2 regions of the Rhizobium sp. SVR5-2C genome follow, and region 1 is predicted to be linked to the other one. Evidence: predicted binding sites of a transcription regulator. Region 1 holds the regulator's gene; the other holds the start of a gene.
The links. The regulator LexA, encoded in region 1, represses DNA repair genes until DNA is damaged. The targets are predictions, from matches to a motif close to TGTTCNNNNTGTGTTCNG.
Positions count from the first base shown of each region.

Region 2: a site for LexA is predicted at 3,745-3,762, ahead of ACPYOI_RS09815 (helicase-related protein). Genes of this name have one in related genera too.

Region 1 is NZ_JBNDHT010000009.1:55,897-64,590, reverse strand. It holds gene eno (phosphopyruvate hydratase) at 1-255, opposite strand, end outside; gene kdsA (3-deoxy-8-phosphooctulonate synthase) at 395-1,237, opposite strand; gene ACPYOI_RS04555 (VOC family protein) at 1,234-2,112, opposite strand; gene lexA (transcriptional repressor LexA) at 2,319-3,035, shown strand; gene ACPYOI_RS04545 (ComEC/Rec2 family competence protein) at 3,016-5,448, opposite strand; gene gltA (citrate synthase) at 5,744-7,033, shown strand; gene lpxB (lipid-A-disaccharide synthase) at 7,060-8,232, opposite strand; gene ACPYOI_RS04530 (LpxI family protein) at 8,217-8,694, opposite strand, start outside.
Region 2 is NZ_JBNDHT010000025.1:13,162-21,855, forward strand. It holds gene phaR (polyhydroxyalkanoate synthesis repressor PhaR) at 1-282, opposite strand, end outside; gene ACPYOI_RS09790 (acetyl-CoA C-acetyltransferase) at 522-1,703, shown strand; gene phbB (acetoacetyl-CoA reductase) at 1,772-2,497, shown strand; gene ACPYOI_RS09800 (hypothetical protein) at 2,519-2,662, opposite strand; gene ACPYOI_RS09805 (YMGG-like glycine zipper-containing protein) at 2,841-3,107, opposite strand; gene ACPYOI_RS09810 (DUF3309 family protein) at 3,134-3,289, opposite strand; gene ACPYOI_RS09815 (helicase-related protein) at 3,909-6,989, shown strand; gene ACPYOI_RS09820 (RNA-binding S4 domain-containing protein) at 6,993-7,397, shown strand; gene fdxA (ferredoxin FdxA) at 7,591-7,929, shown strand; gene ACPYOI_RS09830 (CarD family transcriptional regulator) at 8,318-8,694, shown strand, end outside.

The DNA.
Region 1 (8,694 bases):
GTTCTCGGCGTCGATGCCGCCGATCGCATCGAAGATTTCGGTATTGGCGGCCTCGACGGCCTTTTCCACGCCCTTGCCGAGATAGCGCTTGCCGCCGTCGCGAACTTCAACGGCTTCGTGGGCGCCGGTCGAAGCGCCCGACGGCACCGCCGCCCGGCCCATGCTGCCGTCTTCGAGATAGACATCGACTTCAACGGTCGGATTGCCACGGCTGTCAAGAATCTCGCGGGCAATAATGTCGGTAATTGCAGTCATGGTTTCTCCTGCTCGGTGGCGGTTAAATCGTTTGAAATCGTCTTAATCGAAGACGCGCAAATTACAATGGCGCTTTGAGCGTCCTCCGCTGCAGCGATCGTACGTGGCCTATTACACGATCATGTCAGACTTTTGAACGTCAGTTCTTCGCGATTGCGTCGAACGCCAGCAGCTTTTCGAGAAGCCGCGGCATGTCCTTCAGATGGACCATGTTCGGGCCGTCGGACGGGGCGTTGTCGGGATTCTCATGTGTCTCGATGAAGACGCCGGCAACACCGACGGCGACAGCGGCGCGCGCCAGCGTTTCCACGAATTCGCGCTGCCCGCCTGACGAACCACCCTGCCCGCCCGGCTGCTGCACCGAATGGGTAGCGTCGAAAATCACCGGCGCGCCCATCGCCGCCATGATCGGCAGTGAGCGCATGTCGGAAACCAGCGTGTTGTAGCCGAAGGAGGCACCGCGCTCGCAAAGCAGGATGTTCGGATTGCCGGTCGCATTCAGCTTGCCGAGGACGTTCTTCATATCCCACGGCGCCAGGAACTGGCCCTTCTTGACGTTGATTGCCCGGCCAGTCTTGGCGGCGGCTACCAGAAGGTCCGTCTGACGGCTGAGGAAGGCAGGGATCTGCAGGATATCGACCACCGTAGCGACTTCCGCGCATTGCTCTTCCGTATGGACATCGGTCAACACCGGAAAACCGAACTCCTTTTTCAGATCGGCGAAGACTTCCAGCGACGTTTCAAGCCCGATGCCGCGCTGGGCGGAAAGCGACGTGCGGTTCGCCTTGTCGAAGGACGACTTGTAAACGAGGCCGATGCCGAGCTTCTTGCAGAGTTCGCTCAAAACGCCGGCGACCATGAAGGCGTGCTCGCGGCTTTCCATCTGGCAGGGACCGGCAATCAGCGACAGCCGGCCGCTGTTGGAAAACACAACGCGCCCGGCGCCTTCGCCGACTGCGACTTCGGAGTTGGTATTGCTCATGGGGTCTCCTCAAAGGCGAAGATTGCACCCTGGCCGGGCGCAGGCTTCACCAGAACTCTGTTGCTGATGCGTGTATAGGTCATCCCGTTAGCAGCCAGAAGGGCCTCTGTCACGGTAATATCTCGGGTGCGGAAAACGATGGCGCTGCCGCGGAGCCCCTTGTCGGCCAACGGCTGTGCGACATCGAAATAGGCTTCCATCCCCTCCTGAGACAGCAGACTGATTTTGACGTTGGGAGTTGTGACTGCGAGGCCGAAACTGGTGCTCTCTACCTTTGCCCCGGACGCCGCCAGTTGGACGAAAGAGCCAAACGCTTCTGGCTCCGGCGCGCTTAGCACGACCTCCCGAATACCGGCTACGCCATTTTCGTGTTTTTCCAGCGCGTCATGGTTGGCGGGAAAGGCATTGATGCGCTGGCAGGCAAAGAGAAAGAAATCCGGCGCCCTGAGATCGGCCGCAAAAGCGAGCTTGAAGGCGCCGGTCGATTGCGAGCCATCCGGCATTTCGATCGGACGCGAAAACTCCAGCATGTCGCCGCCGCTCTGCCTGGCATTCATGAAGGCAGAATGATCGGCGTCCGCATCCTCTGTGCTAAAAGCGACCGCAGAAAACCCGTCATTGCCGCACCGGAAGCGAAAAGCCTGGTCGCGCGCCACAAAAACATTGCCCCCGCGCACGGATGTTTCACATTTCTTCGCATTCTCGATACCAAGCGGCTCGAGATAGGTCTTGTCGGCAAAGAAGATGCAAGCGTTCTCCGTTCCGAACGGGTGGCCGCCCTCTGGCGCAATGGTAAATCCCAGCCTTCCCAGCCGCTCGCGCGCCAGGTCGATGTCCGTGACCGGTAGGACAAGGTGATCCAGTGGATGAGGCATCGGGCGCGTCTCCATTTTTCCAGTGCTCCAGATTTGCGCGGCCTGTTCCCCCGATGCAAGCTGCAAGCGGTGACCCGGCAAACAAAAAGTCCCAAAATGAATGCACTTCAGAAAAAGTTTTACCGAAATTTAGGTACTTGCGGAACACATATGGAACATATAGTGTCTGTTCTGGCTTTGTTTCACGAATCTGGGGTTAAACTTCGATGCTGACGCGCAAACAACAGGAGCTTCTCCTCTTTATTCATGAGCGGATGAAAGAATCCGGCGTCCCGCCATCCTTCGACGAAATGAAGGATGCGCTGGATCTCGCCTCCAAATCCGGCATCCACCGCCTGATTACGGCGCTTGAGGAGCGTGGTTTCATTCGTCGCCTACCGAACCGGGCTCGCGCACTTGAGGTGATCAAGCTTCCGGAGGCCTACAGCCCGAGCATTCAGCCGCGCCGCGGCTTTTCGCCAAGCGTCATCGAGGGTAGCCTCGGCAAACCGCAGCCGGTAGCAGCCCCGCCGAAGCCGGCGAACGAAGACAACAACAGTGCTGTTTCCGTTCCCGTCATGGGCCGCATCGCGGCCGGCGTGCCGATCTCGGCAATCCAGAACAATACCCACGACATCACCGTCCCCGCCGATATGCTGGGGTCGGGCGAGCACTACGCACTTGAGGTCAAGGGCGATTCGATGATCGACGCCGGCATCTTCGACGGCGATACGGTCATTATCCGCAATTCAAATACCGCAAACCCCGGCGACATCGTTGTCGCACTGGTCGATGACGAGGAAGCGACCCTCAAGCGGTTCCGCCGCAAGGGAGCCTCGATCGCGCTTGAAGCCGCAAACCCGGCATATGAGACACGTATCTTCGGGCCGGACCGCGTCAAGGTTCAAGGCAAGCTCGTCGGCCTCATTCGCCGCTATCACTAACCGGCAACGCATCCCCGGCAAATGTGCCACTGCGCCAATCATAGGCGCGGTGCCGGCTCCAGGGGCGGTCGAGTGTTTCGAAAGCGGTTGTGACGTCTGCGGCGCCGTTTCCAAAGCGTAACTCGACGGCGCCGGTTTTCCTCAGGGTTTCGCCGGTAAACAGCATTGCTCCGGATCGGCAGGTGCCGGACCGCAGCTTGACCGGCGTCACGACGATATCCGCTGTGTCGCAAGCCGGGCCGAAATAGGCCGCATTTTCGATCACTGCGAGGATGGAGCCGTTCTCGAGCTCTGCCGTGCACCAGGCTTTTTTGACGCAGGTGAAATGGCCTGCCGAAGCGGCGTTCCGCATCGCATCTCTTGCTTCTTCCTGTTGCGTCGGAGAAAGCCTCAATCTCTCCCCGTCTTTTGCCGAAGGCGGGGCCGAGGCGGTATCAAGCAATTTTGGCGGCCGGTGGTCATCGATAACCAGCGCTCGTTTCCACTGGTCGAAAATGAAATCCGGCGGGCGTTCGCGGTTGGAGGCGAGAGCGGATTGCCTGACGATTGCAACAAGACTTCCATCTTCGGCAATCACGACATCTGGCGCGGCTCTACCGGGCATGAGCGCAACGGCAAGCGTTGAACCGGCGATGATCGCTGTTCCCATATGCCTAAGCCGGGTGCGCAGCAGCGTGAGCAGCAGGAAGCCGGCGACCGCTGCCGGAAAATACCAGCCGGGCAGCCTGCCCACGCCGATGTCGCCGCCCCAGGACGACACCGTCTTGGCAACCGCGATTACGAGATCGAGACCGAAACCCACCACCTTCCACGGCAGCACGTCTAGCCCGAAGGGCATCAGCAGCATGGCAAGCAGGCCTGCAGGCATGATGACGAAGGAAATGATCGGCATGGCCGCGAGGTTGGCCGGCAGACCGTAGGCCGTCAGCCGGTGGAAATGCTCGATCGAGAACAATGCTGTCGAAAAGCCGCCGATGACGGATGTGAGCAGGATTCCGCCGAGAAAACCGGAAACGGAAACCAACAGCCGAAGCGATCGCATTTTTGAAAAAGGGCTTTCGCGCATCGGCCGCTCCTTCCAAAGCGCATATCCCGCGACCAGCGCCAGAGTGGCGGCAAAGGACATCTGAAAGCTCGGACCCATGATTTCGGAGGGCGAGATTGAGATGATGAGGAGTGCCGAAAGCGCGACATTGCGGAGGCTGATGGAGGGCCGGTCGAAGAAGACTGCAACCAGCATGATTGCCATCATGATGAAGGCGCGTTCGGCCGAAACGGCAAAACCTGAGATCAAGAAGTAGGCCGTCACCGCCGCCAGAGCACCCGCCGCCGCAATCTTTTTCGTCGGATAGGCCTGAGCGACACCCGGAAAGAGGCTGAGTATCGAACGGAATCCGACAAAGAAAATACCCGCCGACAGCGCCATGTTGAGCCCGGAGATTGCGATGATATGGGCAAGACCGGACTGACGGAGTGCCTCTGTCGTCTCGCTGGAAATTGCCCGGCGCTCGTCCGTCACCAGCGCGGCGGCAAAAGCACCGGTGTCACCGGGCAGGATCGACCTTATGCGATCGCCAATACTGCTGCGCAGGCGATAGAGCCATTCCAGCCAATTTTCGCCGAAATTTCGAGCGTCCTCCTGCCCCGGTGGCACCGGCACTGGCGCACCATAGAAAAAGCCGTTGGCGCCGATGCCGTCAAAATAGGTCTTGACGGCAAAGTCGTTCAAGCCCGGGAGCGCTGGCCCGGCCGGGGGCGTCAATCGCGCCCTGCCCTTCAGCCAGGTGCCGGTCTCGAACTCGGCTTTCCGCCCTCGTGCAACGACGGTAACCCGCGCCGGCGGCCGCTTCAACAACGGCTGCTCCGTGGCCCGGACAGATAGAACGTAACGCCATCCGCCGCGGCCATCGCCTTCCCGCCGCTCGACCCGGCCGGTCAGCGTCGTGGTCACGGCGGAATCGAGCATCAGCGTTGCCGCGCGCCGCGTCTCGAATTGCGCGGCCAATATGCCGCAAAGGATGAGCGCAAGCGCCGTCAGGACAGCGCGCAGCACCTCACGGTTGCGATTCGTCACGGCGAGCGCCGCAAGCATAAAAAACAGGCAGAGGCCCGAGGAGCGCATTGAAACGCCGCCGCCGGCGACAAACCAGATTGCCGCACCCAGCCCCAGAAAGACGGGCGCAAACAGCAGCCGTGCGCCATGCGCCGTTTCCTCGCCCGCCATCCGCAGAACAGAGGCCTGGAGATGTACGCGCATCTGGGGAACGGCAGCTAGCCGCGGGCGATTGTTTTGCGTGCGCTGCAAGTGCCATCGCGCAGCGTCGACCGGCGCGGGGAGACGTCCGCGCGGCAGCTTGTCTGCAACACCTGCTGACGAGCCGATGTGCGTTTCGCTCGTTCTCAACTCCGGCATGTACCCCAGTCCGGCAGCGCCTTAAAATACAACCAGAATGCCGTCTAGAGAGGGTTTCAGCAATAAATAAATGACGGAAAAAAGACAAACACATGCAGCCTGAAAAAGCCGAGCCAAGCATCGGCTTCCGCTATGCATTTCTGTCATCGCAGCAGTGCCCAAAAGTTGATACTGCGATGCACAAAATGACGTCACGGTAACTTGGCATTAGCGTCTCGATCATATAGCAATCGCTGAGGACGCTTAACCCCTGTGGCGCTTTTATGGCGCCGCCCCCGCCAGTTGGAGGATCACCATGACTGATCAAAGCGCAACAATCAAAATCGGCGAGAAGTCCGCCAATCTTTCCGTGAAAAGCGGGACGATCGGGCCGGACGTCATCGATATTGGTGCACTCTATAAAAACACCGGTGCCTTCACGTACGACCCTGGTTTTACCTCGACCGCGGCCTGTGAATCAAAGATCACCTATATCGACGGCGACGAAGGCGTTCTGCTGCATCGCGGATATCCGATCGAACAGCTCGCCGAACATGGCGACTTCCTCGAAGTCTGCTATCTGCTGCTCTACGGCGAATTGCCGACGGCTGCTCAGAAAAAGGATTTCGATTATCGCGTCACGCATCACACGATGGTGCATGAGCAGATGTCGCGGTTCTTCACCGGCTTCCGCCGCGATGCGCATCCGATGGCTGTGATGTGCGGCTGTGTCGGCGCGCTGTCGGCCTTCTATCACGACTCGACCGACATCACCGATCCGCATCAGCGCATGGTCGCAAGCCTGCGCATGATCGCAAAGATGCCGACGCTTGCCGCCATGGCCTACAAGTACCATATCGGCCAGCCCTTCGTTTATCCGAAGAACGATCTCGACTATGCGTCGAACTTCCTGCGCATGTGCTTTGCCGTTCCTTGCGAAGAATACACCGTCAATCCGGTTCTCTCGCGCGCCATGGATCGCATCTTCATCCTGCATGCCGATCACGAGCAGAACGCATCGACCTCGACGGTTCGTCTCGCCGGTTCCTCGGGCGCCAATCCGTTTGCCTGCATCGCAGCCGGCATTGCCTGCCTTTGGGGTCCGGCACACGGCGGTGCAAACGAAGCAGCGCTCAACATGCTTTCGGAAATCGGCTCGGTCGACCGCATTCCGGAATACATCGGCCGTGCCAAGGACAAGAATGATCCGTTCCGCCTGATGGGCTTCGGTCACCGCGTCTACAAGCACTACGATCCGCGCGCCAAGATCATGCAGAAGACGACGCATGAAGTTCTCGGCGAACTTGGCATCAAGGACGATCCGCTTCTCGAAGTCGCGATGGAACTCGAGCGCATTGCGCTGACCGATGAATACTTCATCGAGAAGAAGCTCTATCCGAACATCGACTTCTATTCCGGCATCACGCTGAAGGCTCTGGGCTTCCCCACGACGATGTTCACCGTTCTCTTCGCTCTGGCGCGCACCGTTGGCTGGATCGCCCAGTGGAACGAGATGATCGAAGATCCGCAGCAGCGTATCGGCCGTCCGCGCCAGCTTTATGTGGGTGAACCGCAGCGCGATTACGTGCCGGTTTCGAAGCGCTAAGCCGCCTCGCCCGACAAAAAACCCGGTCAGTGATGACCGGGTTTTTTCTTGTCCAGAACGTCGAGAACAACATCCGCCGCCCGCTCGCCAGGCGGTTTTTCGGTCTGCATGCGCTGCCAGACGAGGTCGAAGCCCTCCACCATCGCGCGCCGCTGCAGCGTGTCCTGCGACAGTTGCTCCATCCAGCGGGCAAGACCGCCGCCGCGCAAGACGTCGTTGAAATATTCCGGCACCACGGCGTAGTCGGCGATCAGATTTGGAATTGATGCCGTCCAGGTTTTTATCCGGGAGGTCAGCATTGTCATGATCCAGTCCGTCTTGTATGTCGAGACGGTCGGAACGCCGGTCAGAGCCAACTCGAGGACGACTGTGCCGGATGCGGCGAGTGCTGCGTCTGCCTCGCCAAAGGCGCGCCATTTTGCATCATTCCCGATCAGGATGTCGGGCTGGACCTTCCACTTTCCGACCAGTTCGCGGACGACAGCTTCGCGGCGGCTGACGGTCGGCATGACAAAACGCATGCCGCCGTTTCGTGCAACGAGCTCGTTCACGGCGGCCTCGAAATAGGGCATTAGCCTCGTGATCTCTGTCGAGCGCGACCCGGGCAGCAGCATGATGGTTTTCTGGCGGTCGCCTGAAATCCCACGCGCGACGCGACGGCCCCTCGCGGCGACGAGATCCCGATCAGCCGTCAACCGGTGACCGACATAGGTCGTCGGCGGCCCGCCCAGCCGCTCCATCACTTGTGGCTCGAACGGCAGAACGGCCAACACGTGGTCGACATAGCCCAGCATCGCTTGCGCGCGATATTCTTTCCACGCCCATACACTGGGACAGACATAATTGATGACCGGCAAATCCGGCAAGGCTTCGCGGACTCGTTTAGCCACGCGATGCGTGAAATCGGGACTGTCGATGATGACCAGAACATCTGGCCTTGCCGCGATGATCGCAGCCGCCGTCTGCCTGATGAGCGCAACAAGCTTCGGAAGCTTACCGAGCACCTGTGTGATGCCCATGATCGAAAGTTCGGAGAAGTCGAAGAGCGACCTTAACCCCTGCGCCTCCAACGCGTCGCCGCCGACGCCGACCAACTCGATTCCAGGCTGTCTTCGCTTCAGCGCCGCCACGAGATCGGCCCCGAGAAGATCTCCGGAAACTTCACCGGCGACGATCGCGAGCTTCATTGCAGCCCCCATGACGGCAAGCCGCGATCGAGTCCGCAGACAAAGAGTCCCGCCTCGTCGGCCGCCTTGATCACTGTCTGCCGATCTAGCACAAGCGCGCGGCCGGCCTCAATGGCAATGCCCGCCAACCCGGCCTTCTTCGCGTTTGTCACGGTCGACAGCCCGATCGACGGCAGGTCGGCGCGAATATCCTGCTGCGGCTTGCAGAGCTTAACCAGTACGCCGCGCCGGCGCGGCGAGACCCGCCCGGCAGCCCGCAGCGCAGCAACACGCTCAAGCATGCCGTCGGTCCCCTCGACGCCTTCCAGCGCCACAATGCGCCCGCCGACCGAGACAGCACCCTGCCCGACGTCGAGCGCGCCGAGCGCCTCGGCGGCTTGTGCAGCCTTCAGGATATCGGTTTTGTCGTCCTCTCCCGGCGACAGGGCGCCGATCGACCCAACAGCCGCCAGCAAGTCCGGCGCAATGTCCTGC
Region 2 (8,694 bases), on a different contig from region 1:
AACCACCATTTGCATTTGATCGCCATAATAGGTGATGAGCTGACGCAGGAAGGAAATAGGCAGCAAGGTGTTCCCTGTCTTCGATTCCTGCTCGAAGATGATCTGGGTCAAGACCGAATGCGTGATGTCGTCACCGGTCTTTGCATCCTGTACCGTAAAGTCCTCCCCCTTTTTTACCATCTCCGCCAAATCTTCCAGCGTCACGTAGGTGCTGGTGCCCGTGTTGTAGAGGCGGCGGTTGGCGTATTTCTTGATAATTATCTGACCCTCGTTCTTGGCCATATCAGTCTCCTGATCCCCGTCTGATTGTTATGGATACTCCTCCGCTACAGACTGTAGACGCAAAAGAAGCCCGGTGACAATCTCTTTGTGCGATGCGGCAACTCCTTTGCCTAAAGGCATAAAATTGCATTTTCGTAAGCGCTCACGAAAATTGCGTTGTCATCGTGTTGCCGTTTGACTCGGCGCCAAAGCTTTGCCAGTTTCAACTTATAAATGATGAAGGAAACGAGGAGGCCCCCATGAGCAATTCATCGATCGTCATCGCCAGCGCAGCCCGCACAGCGGTCGGCTCTTTCAATGGTGCATTCGCCACTGTCCCGGCGCACGAGCTTGGAGCAACTGCCATCAAGGGCGCGCTCGAGCGTGCGGGCGTTGATGCGGCGGAAGTCGACGAGGTCATCCTCGGCCAGGTGCTTCAAGCAGGAGAAGGGCAAAATCCGGCTCGCCAGGCGGCCATGAAAGCAGGGGTTTCCAAGGAGGCGACGGCCTGGGGCGTGAACCAGCTTTGCGGCTCGGGGCTGCGCGCCGTGGCGCTCGGCATGCAGCAGATCGCCATGGGGGATGCAAAGATCATCGTCGCCGGTGGCCAGGAGTCCATGTCGATGGCACCCCATGCCGCGCACCTGCGCGGTGGCACCAAGATGGGCGACATGAAAATGGTCGACACCATGATCAAGGACGGCCTGATGGATGCTTTCTATGGCTACCACATGGGCATCACGGCCGAAAACGTCGCTCGTCAGTGGCAGCTCTCCCGTGCCGATCAGGATGAGTTCGCGGTCTCCTCGCAGAATAAAGCCGAAGCTGCCCAGAAGGCGGGCCGCTTCAAGGACGAGATCGTTCCTTTCATCATACAGACGCGCAAGGGTGATGTGACGGTCGATGCCGACGAATATATCCGTCACGGAGCAACGCTCGATACCATGGGGAAGCTTCGGCCGGCCTTCGATAAGGACGGCACGGTAACAGCAGGGAACGCCTCAGGGATCAATGACGGTGCGGCAGCTGCCGTGCTGATGACGGAAGCAGAAGCCGGCAGGCGCGGGGTTCAGCCGCTTGCACGCATCGTCTCCTGGGCAACGGCCGGCGTCGATCCCCAGGTCATGGGCACCGGCCCGATCCCTGCGTCGCGCAAGGCGCTTGAGAAGGCAGGCTGGTCTGTCGGAGACCTCGATCTGGTCGAGGCAAATGAGGCCTTTGCGGCTCAAGCCTGCGCAGTGAACAAGGATCTTGGCTGGGATCCCGCAGTCGTCAACGTCAATGGAGGAGCAATTGCGATCGGCCATCCGATCGGTGCATCCGGGGCGCGCGTCCTCAACACCTTGCTCTTCGAAATGAAACGGCGTGGCGCAAAGAAGGGGCTTGCCACTCTTTGCATCGGCGGCGGCATGGGCGTCGCCATGTGCTTCGAGGCGCTCTGAATAGACCTTGGAACCAACGATTCACCAGCGCCTGAGCAAAGGCGGAACTAAAACGAGGGGAGCGAAATATGAGCAGAGTGGCTCTGGTCACCGGCGGCACCCGTGGAATCGGCGCCGCCATTTCGATGGCGCTCAGGAACGCGGGATACAGGGTCGCTGCCAACTATGCCGGCAATGACGAAAAGGCGAGGGCCTTCCATGAGGTGACCGGCATTCCGGTCTTCAAGTGGGATGTTTCGGATTACGACGCTTGCGGTAAGGGCATCGACAAAGTAGCGGACGAACTCGGTCCGGTCGAAGTGCTGGTCAACAATGCCGGCATCACCCGCGACGCAATGTTCCACAAGATGACGCCGCAGCAGTGGCACGACGTCATCAATACGAACCTCACGGGCCTGTTCAACATGACGCACCAGGTCTGGGGCGGAATGCGCGACCGCAGCTTCGGACGGATCGTCAACATCTCGTCCATCAACGGCCAGAAGGGCCAGATGGGACAGGTGAACTACTCAGCCGCCAAGGCAGGCGATCTCGGCTTTACGAAGGCCCTTGCGCAGGAAGGGGCGGCGAAGAACATTACAGTCAACGCCGTCTGCCCGGGATATATCGGTACGGAAATGGTTCTTGCCGTTCCCGAGAAGGTACTCAACGAAAAGATCATTCCTCAGATCCCTGTCGGCCGCCTTGGCGACCCGGAAGAAATCGCCCGCTGCGTTACCTTCCTCGTGTCGGACGATGCCGGCTTCATCACCGGATCGACGATTACGGCGAATGGCGGCCAGTTCTTCGTCTAAGTCTGCGCGATGAAGCTTGCGTCACCTACGGTGGCGCTCGTTCCTTGCCTTGACCGGAACTCTCTGCGCCGCCCGATCGTCGCCGCGCAGGGCGGCGGCGGTTGTCGTGAGAAATGCAGCCGCGACAAGTATGGCGAGAGCGGAATTCAAAATGATCTGAGCCATGAGACCCCGTTCCTTTCTTACACAGGCTTACTGCCGTGATCTTCAGAAAGAATATGCGCCTTACGCCCGAAGCGCGGTAGATTTGCCTTTCATGACCGATCGTCAACATATTGTTGACGGCGAGCATAAACAAAAACGGGCGCCGAAGCGCCCGTCTGAACCCTTCTAATGGCAGTTCTCAGTAACGGCGTGGGCAACGTGCTTCGTAGCGGCGGCCATACCGGTCGCGATAGACGCAGTAGCCGCGGTGTTCCACGGACTGGCCGATCAGCGCCCCAGCAAGACCACCGGCAACAGCGCCGACTGCAGCGCCGCCCCAGCTGTTGCTCACAGCGCCACCAATGATCGCCCCAGTGCCGGCGCCGATTGCCGTTCCTTGTTCAGTCGGGGTGCAGGCCGCAAGTGCGCCTACCATAGCGGCTACAATGGCAATTTTCTTCATCATGTCTTTTCTCCGTAGGTTACAAGCCGCTAAATTCGGCCCATTAAAACAAGGATAAGAACGATAATGAGAACTAGCCCCAAACCGCCGGAAGGTCCATAGCCCCAGCCACGGCTATAACCCCAATTCGGCAGGGCACCAAGCAGGAGCAGAATAAGAATAATAAGAAGTATTGTTCCGAGCATGTTTTGAATTCCTCCAATTCGCCGTGACGAATGGACAATAAACACGCATCTGTCTTTTTTGTTCCCGGTTGGGATGAGACGCCGGTGATTTTTCTGCCTATCGGTGCATTGCGCAGGCGCGCCGTTCAAATCTTAACAAAGCCGCTCAAACAGCGGCGCATGGTCAGCTTTCCATTCGAGCTTTATGGTTAAAATTATATTCAAATACAACATGTTGCGGTGAACAAATCCGGAAACTCCGGGTGTCGGTGATTCGTAGGCGATTCGTTCTGCATTTGATCAATGGTTAATGCGGGTGCGGTACGACGGAGTGCCTATCGGTGCGAATCCGGCTTCCGAAACTAGGACGCGGCGTGTGGCCTGATTCAGCATCTAGTAGGAAAAACCGATTCAAAACCAATACTTAGCCGTGAACAAAAGCTGAATCACGGAGAGTCACCGATTCGTCGCTGATTCGTTCTCAGGCTGTTCCGAATCTGAAAACAGCGACTTAGCGCCATTTTTTGAATCGAGTTTGCAGCTCGCCTCTTGCGTTTGAAGAGGCACCTGTCCATGTGTTGTCTGCTTTGGAAACAAAGCGCCCTTGACCCTGAGGCTCCCCGCCTCACTTGCATGGACAATGAAACTGACATCGCAGCCCATGATACTGAGCGGGCGCGGCGTGACCGCGGTGCTCGGGCCGACCAATACAGGCAAGACCCACTATGCTATCGAGCGCATGGTTGCGAGCGGTACCGGCGTGATCGGGCTGCCGCTGCGTCTGCTGGCGCGTGAGGTCTATACGCGTGTGGTCGAAAAAGTCGGCGCGCAGAACGTCGCGCTCGTCACTGGCGAGGAGAAAATCTCTCCGCCGAATGCGCGCTTTTCCGTGTGTACAGTGGAGGCCATGCCGCGCGAGACAAAGGCAGCCTTTGTCGCCATCGACGAGGTCCAGCTCGCCGGCGATCTCGAACGCGGCCATATCTTCACCGACCGTATTCTGCATCTGCGCGGCCGCGACGAAACGCTGCTACTCGGCGCTGGTACGATGCGTCCCATTCTCCAGCAGCTCCTGCCGGGTATTACCGTTGTCGAGCGTCCAAGACTGTCGCAACTCCTCTATGCCGGTCAAAAGAAGATCACCCGTCTTCCCCAGCGGACGGCTATCGTCGCCTTCTCGGCAGATGAGGTCTACGCCATTGCGGAATTGATTCGGCGCCAGCGTGGAGGGGCCGCCGTTGTTCTCGGCGCGCTGAGCCCACGCACCCGAAATGCCCAGGTCGCACTCTACCAGGCAGGCGATGTCGAATACCTCGTGGCGACCGATGCGATCGGGATGGGCCTCAACCTGGATGTCGATCACGTCGCTTTTGCGCAGGACCGCAAATTCGACGGCTATCAGTTCCGCAATCTCAATCCCGCCGAACTCGGACAAGTTGCCGGGCGCGCCGGCCGTCATATGCGTGATGGCACCTTCGGGGTGACGGGCCAAGTGCAGCCTTTCGACGAAGAATTGGTGCAGCGGATGGAGGCGCACGAATTCGACAATGTCAAAGTTTTGCAGTGGCGGACGAAGGAACTCGATTTCTCCTCGATACGCTCGTTGCGGGCAAGTCTGGAAACTCCGCCGCGCGAGCAAGGCTTGACGCGTGCTTTGCCCGCCGTCGACCAGCAAGCGCTGGAGCAACTGGCTCGCTATCCGGAAGTTATTGACTTGGCTACCAGTCCGCAGCGCGTGGAGAAGTTATGGGAAGCTTGCGCGCTGCCGGACTATAGGCGTATCACGCCGGCACAGCATGCCGATCTGATCTCGACCCTCTTTTCCGATCTCGTGCGCCATGGCACGGTGAACGAGGGGTTTCTCGCAGAGCAGGTGCATCGCGCGGATCGTACGGACGGCGAAATTGACACGCTTTCGGCACGAATCGCGCAGATAAGAACCTGGACCTATGTGTCGAATCGACCCGGCTGGCTTGCCGATCCGACACACTGGCAGGAAAAGACGCGGGAAATCGAAGATCGATTGTCCGATGCGTTACATGAGAGGTTGACGAAACGCTTTGTTGATCGCAGGACATCTGTGCTCATGAAGCGCCTGAGAGAGAATGCGATGCTGGAAGCTGAAATCAGTGTGAATGGCGATGTCTTTGTTGAAGGACATCATGTGGGACAGTTGTCCGGTTTTCGGTTTACTCCCATTTCGGGTGCGGACGGACCGGATGCAAAGGCAATCCAGGCTGCTTCGCAAAAGGCGCTTGCCCTGGAATTCGAGGCTCGTGCCGCACGCCTCCATGCTGCCGGAAACAGCGATCTGGCGATAAGTTCTGACGGTCTCGTCCGCTGGCTCGGCGATCCGATCGCCCGCCTTGCCGGCAGCGACCACATCATGCGCCCCCGCGTTATCCTGCTCGCCGACGAACAGCTCACGGGGAACGCGCGCGATCACGTTGCCGCGCGCATCGAACGCTTCGTCAATCACCATATCAGCACGGTTCTGAAGTCGCTCGATGATCTTTCGCGCGCTGAGGACCTGCAGGGCCTTGCTAAGGGACTTGCTTTTCAACTCGTCGAAAATCTCGGCGTGCTCTTCCGCCGCGACGTGACGGAAGAAGTGAAGTCGCTGGATCAGGACGCGCGCGCTTCCATGCGCCGTTATGGTGTTCGCTTCGGCGCGTACCACATTTTCGTTCCGGCACTTCTCAAGCCGGCTCCGGCCGAACTTATCACCCTGCTTTGGGCCTTGAAAAACGACGGCCTGGAAAAGCCGGGTTATGGCGATCTCATTCCGGTGCTTGCTGCCGGCCGCACGTCCGTCGTGACCGATCCGAGCTTCGAGCGGGCCTTCTACAAGCTCGCCGGCTTCCGTTTTCTCGGCAAGCGCGCCGTCCGCATCGATATTCTCGAGCGGCTCGCGGACATCATCCGTCCGTTGCTGCAGTGGAAGCCTGGCCAGGCAAACCGGCCGGAAGGCGCCTACGATGGCCGCCGCTTCACGACAACGACAGCGATGCTTTCGATTCTCGGTGCGACGCTGGAGGACATGGAAGAGATCCTCAAGGGCCTCGGTTATCGCGCCGATGCCGTGACGGCCGGAGAAGCGGCGACTCATCTGGCTGCTCAGGACGCGTCTGTCGCTCCGGCGGCGGAAGCCTCCACCGAGGACGCCGCCGAGAAGGCAGATCACGACGACGCTGACAGCACAACCGAAGAAGCAGCCTCCGAGGTGCCGGATACCGAAGCCAAGCCTGCAACGGAAGCCGAGACTGCCGAAGGATCTGCGGCGGAGACATCGGAAGTCGGTGAGGCTGTCGAATCGAAGCCGGTTCTTCTGTGGCGGCTCGGCGGCCGCAACGACAACCACCGCCAGGCACGCGGTCAAGGTGAACGCCGCGGCGGCGAACGTCAGCAGCAGGGCAACCGGCGGCATGGTGGCAATGGTGGGGAAGGCGCCGAAGGCAACCGTCGCGAAGGCCGCGATGGAAAACGTCAGGACCGCGGTCGCGACGGCGGAAAGCCGCATCAGGGCCGTGGCGATCGCAACGAGCAGCGGGGCGACCGTCAGGATCGTGGCGACCGCAAGGATCGCAATGAACGCAACAACAATCGCGGCGGCTCGCAGCCGCTGCGCTTCGAGGCGAAGCCACCGCGGAAGGAAAAGCCAATCGATCCGGATTCTCCTTTCGCAAAGCTCGCTGCCTTGAAGGAGCAGATGAAGAAATAGCCTATGCGCAAGGAGACGCAGCCAGAAAGCGGTTCGCGGCAGCGCATCGACAAGTGGCTGTTCTTCACGCGCATGGTGAAGTCGCGGTCCCTGGCGCAAAGCCACATCCAATCAGGCCACGTTCGCCTCAACGGCGAGCGCGTACAGCTCCCCAGCCAGACCGTGAAGGCGGGCGACCGTATCGACCTTGCGCTTGAGCGCCGGGACGTTGTTCTGATCGTGAAGGCGTCGGGCGAACGGCGCGGGCCTTTCGAGGAGGCAAAACTGCTCTACGAGGATCTGACGCCGCCGCCGGATGAGGCAAAACGTCTCACGCCTTACGAGCAGGCCATCCGTGCGACGGGCGCTGGGCGGCCGACAAAAAAGGAACGGCGCGCAATCGACAGGCTGGTGTCGGACGACGATTAGAAAACTCTGTCTCTCAAGCCGGGGCAAGGAGATCGTTTATTCTTGAAATCCGGCGGTAAAGCCGGTACGTCACAGGCAACTTGCCGGGGAGTGCGACTTGCTCCCAAGCCTGCCCACGCTGCCCTCCGGCTTAGGGGAATGGTGCGACGTTCCAGGTTGCCCGCCCCGCTACATGAAATTCCTGGAGTTCTCCATGACCTATGTCGTGACCGACAATTGCGTTCGCTGCAAATATACCGACTGTGTGGAAGTCTGCCCCGTCGACTGCTTCTATGAAGGAGAGAATTTCCTCGTCATTCATCCTGACGAATGCATCGATTGCGGCGTCTGTGAGCCGGAATGTCCCGCTGAGGCGATCAAGCCCGACACCGAGCCGGGGCTGGATAAGTGGCTGAGGATCAACGCAGAATATGCGAGCATCTGGCCCAACATCACCGTCAAGAAAGAACCGCTGCCGGAAGCCAAGGAGATGGACGGCCAAACCGGCAAGTTCGAGCAGTATTTCTCCGAGAAGCCGGGTTCGGGCGACTGATGATTGCCTGCCCGTGAAATCGGGTTCACAGGCAGCTTAAACGTTTGAATTATGCTCTGCTTAAATGCGTGCCATGTGCTGCGTGCATGGCCCATCTTAAGCAAATTATTGATTTCGTCATATTTTTGTGATAGGTTTCGCACACTGATCCATTTGAGGCACGAGTGTGCCCAAAACCATCACGAAAGCAAAAGAAATCCGTACGCGGTTCCCCGTAACATATCAATGCCTTGGGCTGTTCGATCCTTGATCGCGCGCAAGAGCTTCTTTTGCTTCGGTCTGGTGGGACCAGAGTGAAGTCACCCGACGGAACTGATCCGTCTCATCCGGGCCTGACTGACCCGGCTCCGGCCGCCGCCGGACGCGTAATAGGGAGTTTTTGATTAGAATGACGATCCAGCAGAAAAAACCTTCAGCAGCACGCCATGGCTTCAAGACCGGTGAATCGATCGTGTACCCCGCTCATGGCGTCGGTACCATTACCGCTATCGAAGAGCAAGAAGTCGCCGGCATGAAGCTGGAACTTTTCGTTATCGATTTCGAGAAGGACAAGATGCGCCTGAAAGTCCCGGTTGCCAAGGCCATGAGCATTGGCATGCGCAAGCTTTCGGAAACCGATTTCGTGGAGCGCGCTCTGAAGGTGGTGCAGGGAAAGGCGCGCGTAAAGCGTACCATGTGGTCCCGCCGCGCCCAGGAATACGATGCCAAGATCAATTCCGGCGACCTGATTTCCATCGCTGAAGTGGTTCGCGATCTTTATCGCGC